One region of the Microcoleus sp. AR_TQ3_B6 genome, then DNA from elsewhere that is predicted to be linked to it. Evidence: riboswitches for the same ligand, from Rfam matches in the RefSeq annotation. Region 1 holds a riboswitch; each other region holds the start of a gene.
What was found. Region 1 has a riboswitch for cobalamin ahead of QUB56_RS21310 (energy-coupling factor ABC transporter permease). Riboswitches for the same ligand answer to the same signal wherever they lie in the genome.

Region 1 (2,265 bases):
ACTGCCATCAGCTCAGAGTATCAGGATCAATCCCCAACTCCCGCAATCGCTGAGCTAATCGATCGGAACGTTGGGCCAATCGATCGGCGCGCTGCGATTCCTGTTGGGCGCGCTGCGATTCCTGTTGGGCGCGCTGCGATTCCTGTTGGGCGCGCTGCGATTCCTGTTGGGCGCGCTGCGCTGATTCTTTCACCTGTTCTTCAGGAGTCAGATAACGTTTTCCATCGGCATCATACCAATACAACCACTCCCTTGTCACCCCAGAATAATTGCCCCTTTCACAACCAATTCCCAAACCAATTTCTGGCATCCAAACTGGATGTCCTGGCTGTAACTCGTACTTCCCATTGACTAACTTGTGTACTTCCAAACGGGGTTTACGGCGGCGGCGGGAAGAATAAATGACGTAATAAAGTATGCCTAAAGCTTGATATTCCTCCAACTTTGCGGTGTATTCTTTGCGATAAGTTGGGGAAACTACTTCCAGCACAAAAGTCGGCAGAACATTTTCATCCCACAGGACGTAACTAGGACGCAATTCTTCATCATAAAACCTTTCTACACCTAAACTCAAGAAAGCATCGGGTACAATGGCAGGTTTGTCTGGGTGATAATAGATACCCATATCTATGCCAAAAAACCAGTCCATTCGTTCTCCCCAAAGTATGAGCAATATTGCTTTTAGCAACCCTGGTATTAATTCTTGCAGTTCGTTATCCACAGGCGTTTCATCAGAGTCTGGTAGTTCATCGGCTGAGGGCCAGTGCCTCGGGAATTTGTAATCTAACATGGCGACTTTTCTCAAAACTCACTAAGATTATAGCGTTTACTTGTTTTGCGAGAGTTGTTTATCTGGCTACAAACTACTTTATAAATACTAAAAGAAGGTTTATTTAACGAACCGCGAAGGCGCAAAGGACGCGAAGGAAGAGAAAGAATAGAATGAAGAAGATAGATAATCTCGAGTGAGTTAATCTGAATGAATTTTTGTAAAAGATTTGCTGAGATTTACGCGATCGACTAAACTATGTCTAACGAGTCGGTTCTAATGGGGAGCAGCCGTTAGAGGAAAGGGGGAAAGTTCGGTGCAAGTCCGGCGCTGTCCCGCAACTGTAATGAGAGTTTTGTCGCTTTCTGAGTCAGGATGCCCGCCGATGTGTTAATTTACATAGTCTCATCTGCGAGGTTCAGCGTGAAGACCAGAAATCGGAAATTGGTCAGCTTGGGATTGATGGCTGGCTTGAGTTGTTATATTGTCCTGGGCTCGGCAACGCCCGCCGCAGCTATGCACATTTCAGAAGGTTTTTTGCCGGTGCAATGGGCGGCTTTTTGGTGGATGGTGGCGTTGCCTTTTTTTGCATTTGGGTTGCGATCGATTACTCGCATTACAAAAGAACACCCGGAACTTAAACTATTGCTTGCTTTGGCGGGTGCGTTTACTTTTGTGCTTTCTGCTTTAAAAATTCCTTCGGTAACGGGCAGTTGTTCTCACCCGACGGGTACCGGTTTGGGTGCAATTTTGTTCGGCCCCTCGGTGATGGCTGTACTGGGGGCTTTAGTTTTGTTGTTTCAAACGTTACTGTTAGCGCATGGTGGCTTGACAACGCTGGGAGCGAATATGTTTTCGATGGCAATTGTCGGCCCTTTTGCTGCGTATTTTCTCTATCGATTGCTGTTGCGAACTGGTAGCCAGCGGGCAGCAATTTTTTGTGCGGCGGCTTTGGCAGATTTACTGACTTATGTGACGACTTCGATTCAATTAGCATTAGCTTTCCCGGCCGCAAGTGGCGGTTTTATGGCTTCGTTTCTCAAGTTTGCTGGCATCTTTGCTATCACTCAAGTACCCCTGGCTATTAGTGAGGGATTGCTGACTCTATTGGTCTGGAATTGGCTGCATTCTTACGGGAAGCAGGAGTTGGAAACTTTGAAATTATTGAGGCAGGAGTGAGGGGCAGTGAATCAAAAACCTACAAAAAATTACCAATCTACTTCGCTGCAAAATTGGCTGTTGGCTGGCGGTGTGATTGTTCTGGCAGTGTTTCCTCTCGTTTTTGTGCGGGGTAAATACGGTGGTTCCGATGACCAAGCTAAGAAAGCAATTACGGAAATTCAACCGGGTTATAAACCTTGGTTTAATCATTTGTTTGAGCCGGCTAGCAGCGAAATTTCAAGTCTATTGTTTGCGTCTCAAGCGGCGATGGGGGCTGGCGTAGTTGGGTACGTCATTGGGTTGTATAAAGGCCGATCGCAATCTCGGCAGCAGTC
Region 2 (2,265 bases), on a different contig from region 1:
TGTTCGTGTTCTTCCTCAGCATCGTGGTGACTCGGGCGAGACTCCAAATCATCCTCAACCGCCGCATTAAATCCCAATAGCACATCGGGGTTAATTTCGCCAGCTTTGCAGGGAACAATTTTCACACTCGGACGCAACTCTTGTTGCAACCAGCTTTGGACTTTCTGGTGAGTTTCAGCATCTACGCGATCGACCTTCGTTAAAAGTACCATATCGGCACAGGCTAACTGGTCTTCAAACAATTCCTCGATCGGAGTTTCGTGATCTAAACTAGAATCAGCCTGCCGCTGTGCCATCAAAGCATCGATATCACCGACAAAAGTACCGCTAGCAACAGCTTCGCAATCGACAACAGCAACAACACCGTCCACAGTAGCACCGGTGCGAATTTCCGGCCAGCGAAAAGCTTGAATTAAAGGTTTAGGAAGTGCCAGGCCCGAAGTCTCAATTAAGATACAATCAATTTTTTCTCTGCGCTTCAACAATTCCTGCATAGTCGGCAAGAATTCCTCTTGAACCGTGCAGCAAAGACAACCATTTGTTAGTTCAACAATATTGCTGCTAACATTTTCTTCTTCGTCGCAAACTTGGCAATCGCGCAGCAGTTCTCCATCAATACCGATTTCGCCAAATTCGTTAACCAGAACAGCAATGCGGCGACCTTGATTATTTTGCAATAAGTGGCGAATTAAGGTAGTTTTGCCGCTACCGAGAAAACCAGTGATGACAGTAACAGGAATTTTGTGCATGGATAATTTTGTGCTTATTTGGTGATATTTCGTTCCCAGGCTCTGCCTGGGAATGCTAATCTAGAGGCTCTGCCTCGCTGGAAGAAAGGAGCGCTTTTAATACGAGGCAGAGCCTCTGCATATGCGTTACCAGGCAGAGCCTGGGAACGAGAAACGAGAAGGTAAAAACTAAAGTCCTTACTACAAACCTATCTAATTTGGCAGTGGAGGAATCTTTGCTAAAACGCCTTTTTTCAGAGCTTGAGGACGCTCAGACCAAGGCAACAAACCGTCCGGTTTAGCATAGTATTGACCCGCGCATTCGAGTACAGCCTCGACGCTTTCCGACTCATTTGCTGGTAAATCGCCAAACAGATAAGTGTACTTTCCAACAGCAGCAAAAGACACCGCACAAGAGTGACTGCAAGCACTCATGCACTCAACCTCTTGAATCTCAAATTTATCGGAAAACTCCCAATCTTTAGCGAGTTGCGACAAATTTTCCATGAATTGTTGACCGCCGCTTTTGCCTTCGCGCTTGCCGTTTTTCCAAACACTAGCGCAAGCAGTGCAAACAAACAGACTGTGCTTTGTGCGTACAGCCGTGTTAATTCCATCCATCATCCGTACCTCGCAGATGCGTTCAAAAGTGAGTTAGATATCGGCGGGCATTCTGACTTGAGAAACCACAACGGTTTCCTTACAGTTGCGGGACAGCGCCGGACTTGCACCGAACTTTCCCCGTTTCCTCTAGCGACTGCTCCCCGCTAGAACCGATCGCGAAATCAAATCCTATCACACTTGCCGCCTTTTTGGAAAAAAGTTAAGTTTGTAGGAGCGATTTTTAATATGTAGCAGTATAAAAGAAACTTTCGTAGTAAGCACTAAAGTCCTTTTTAGGGAACTGGTATTAGCTTTTGGTTACATCCAGATTGCTTGAGCAACTGTACTGCGGATTCGCTTTAAGTTTTCCTCGCCTATATCTTTAAGCTTTAACAAAGACTCGTCGCTAGCTTCTGCTAATTTTGACACAGTGGAGTACCCAGCATTTTTTAGTATATCAATTTTAGGCTTGGTGAGTCCATAAGGATATGCCTTAGATTGCTTGAGTTTGCTAATATCTTCATTTAAGATTAGCATTTCGCCATGCTCAGGTAATTCAGGCAATTGAATTTTAAACAATTCGCTTGTTTTGTGTAATTCTAAAGGCTCATTTCTCTCATTTTGCTCATTTAACCACCTAGTATAAATTTCATTAGTAACCCGAGCTCCCGTAGTTTTTTCCAACAATGTGCATAGATTCAAGCTATATCTTGTTCCTCGTCCTCTCGATTTCATTGCCCGTGAAACATCTCGAATTGAAATAAATCCAGTATATTCAAGTAGTTCTAACGGCTTTGATAGACGTTGTGCAATTTCTCTTAAAATAAGTACATTCTGCTTATTTTGCTCACCAGCCTGCTGAAATATTGATTCTGCAATCTCCGTTGCAGGATCGAGCATTGGTGCATATATGCCAAGTTTGGGCTTAAGCTCT
Region 3 (2,265 bases), on a different contig from region 1:
ACCTGCGGAAAGTATCGACATACAAATCGATAGTCGGCAAAATATGGGAGGAAATATCCTCAGTTTTTACTAAAGTGAATCCAGCCTGCTTTAACGCTGCATGAAGTTCTGTTACAACATGACAATTAGAGAACATTCCCTCTGTATAATTAGCATCAGAGCGCATCATATCGGCAAGCAGCACGTAGCCACCGTGATTGAGGATTTTGGCGGCACCGCTAGCAATATCAACAGCCGACATATACTGGCTACTTTCGCTAAAGAGAATAAGATCGTAGAAATGGGTTGCTTTGAAGTCTTCAAACCTGGTGAGGTGGAAGATTGCCCAATCGCCCGTACACTTAACAAAGCGCTGTTGTTGAAACGGATCGGGTGCGAGTCCTTCCACTGCAAAACCTCGATCGAGCAAATAAGCCGCATTCCCGCCAATCCCGCAGCCCACATCCAGTATGGTATGAGTGCCTTTGGGGATAGCATCCAACAGTTTTACAGTATAAGCTTGCTGAGCGCTGCGCAATCGGGCGATCGTTAGTTCCTCAGCGGGCACAGGTAGAGTTTCCCAATAGCCGTAGTGAAGGTAGGGCGAATCTGTCAGGCCCAAATAGTAATTAAGCGCTGCATTTTGGTAGCGAGTCACCTTAGAAATTTCGATTGATTTTGGCTGCGGCATTCGTAAAATTTAGTAAGTTTTAGGATTTCGGGCAGAGTTGAAATTCTTCCCAGCGCTTGCATACTTGTTCATAGCACTCAACGGTCGAAATTGCCAACTTTTGCAACAAATTGATATCAATCTGACCGTTAGCGATCGACAAAAATATAATAACTTCCTTTGGCTCGTAGCCAGCAATAATAGAGAGCAGATTTGAAACAGTATTTTCCTCTAGTTCTAGTTCTTGCAAATAAGCAGTTGCATGCAATTGGGAAATAAATTGCAGATCGTACTTAATAGTATCTACGCTCCAATTCACAGAACCATTAATGGGAGTATTGATTTTGCAAACAACCAAGCCTCGTCCTCGATGCAAAAAGCCATTCCAAGCAGTATATCCGATCGGCAAAATATTCTGGTGAATAAACAAATTTTGCCAGTAGCCAAAACTACCCTGCCAAACACTATCTTCAATTCGCATTTCTTTTCCATTAAAATAAGACAAGCTTCAGAACACAGATCGAATTAAATCAGCGTTCATCTGTGTTTATCTGCTAATATCTGCGGTAAAAAAAGCCCAATCCAATAATTAAAAAAATAATAAACTCACCATCATCCATACCTCGCAGATGAAAAACATGATTGTAAACAAATCGGCGGGCATCCTGACTCAGAGAAGCAATAATCTCATTACAGTTGCGGGACAGCGCCGGATTCGCACCGAACTTTCCCCCTTGCGTCTGATGACTGTTCCTCATCAGAGCCGATCGATATACGGGAATATTACCACTATTTGGGATATTTGACAAAAAACCGATCCGACATCTGCAACAATTCTTATGAGGAGTAGGGTTTAGGCATCCTGTCGGCCCAATACTTCCTTTTCTATTCTATATTGTGATTCGGTGGGTCGCCCGTCATCATAACAATTTTTCCATTGAGAAATTCATGCCTATCCTGAGAATTGACTTCAGCTTCTAGATCTTCTTCAGCCGTATAGGTTTTGGTTTCAACTGGCGCGATTATACACAACGCTCTCCTTTAATCTACTCATTTTAGTTTATAGTAAAAATTTTGCTAATTCAACAGAAAAGTAGATTTTAATCGTGCTAATAAACAGGCAAGATGCCTGTTCCACAAAGAGGGAATTTTCTTGTGGGGAGTAGGGGTTGGGCAGGAACTCCCACCCCTGAAAGGCTGATTGAGAATGGTGCTCTGGGCGTGAGTCCGATCGCACTTAACAAACTTACCGCAGAGGAACAAAGTTATAGCCAGTGCTTCCACCTTGTTTAACTTGCACTAAAATCGGCTTACCAGCCCGATCGCCCGTGGGCAAAAACTTCACATCCTCGCTCGATCCCGGTGTCGAAAAACTCGCATTTCTGAGTGCTTGTTGCAATCCTTCCCGCGTAGTGCTTTGCCGCAAGCCAGCGATGACAGCTTGAGTCGCGTCAAAACTCGTTGCTGTTCGCCAATTCACAATGCCTCCCCAACGCTGGCGGGCATTTTCTGGGAAAGGGCTGCCGGGATTGGTTTCAGGATGCCAGGGAACGGGCAAAACAAGCCCGTCAACATCTTTCTGTCCGTCTTTTACAGTTTGAAAGGTGTAGAGCGTA

Region 2: another riboswitch for cobalamin. It lies ahead of QUB56_RS34285 (DUF1636 domain-containing protein); the one in region 1 lies ahead of QUB56_RS21310 (energy-coupling factor ABC transporter permease).
Region 3: another riboswitch for cobalamin. It lies ahead of QUB56_RS02240 (hypothetical protein); the one in region 1 lies ahead of QUB56_RS21310 (energy-coupling factor ABC transporter permease).

Annotation. Positions count from the first base shown of each region.
Region 1 covers NZ_JAUBVJ010000046.1:61,087-63,351, forward strand. The annotation lists gene QUB56_RS21305 (Uma2 family endonuclease) at 8-790, opposite strand; cobalamin riboswitch at 1,024-1,170, shown strand; gene QUB56_RS21310 (energy-coupling factor ABC transporter permease) at 1,232-1,948, shown strand; gene QUB56_RS21315 (energy-coupling factor ABC transporter substrate-binding protein) at 1,955-2,265, shown strand, end outside.
Region 2 covers NZ_JAUBVJ010000131.1:8,149-10,413, forward strand. The annotation lists gene cobW (cobalamin biosynthesis protein CobW) at 1-749, opposite strand, end outside; gene QUB56_RS34285 (DUF1636 domain-containing protein) at 942-1,352, opposite strand; cobalamin riboswitch at 1,375-1,521, opposite strand; gene QUB56_RS34290 (hypothetical protein) at 1,650-2,265, opposite strand, start outside.
Region 3 covers NZ_JAUBVJ010000002.1:242,822-245,086, reverse strand. The annotation lists gene QUB56_RS02245 (methyltransferase domain-containing protein) at 1-670, opposite strand, end outside; gene QUB56_RS02240 (hypothetical protein) at 690-1,130, opposite strand; cobalamin riboswitch at 1,288-1,432, opposite strand; gene QUB56_RS02235 (ABC transporter substrate-binding protein) at 1,896-2,265, opposite strand, start outside.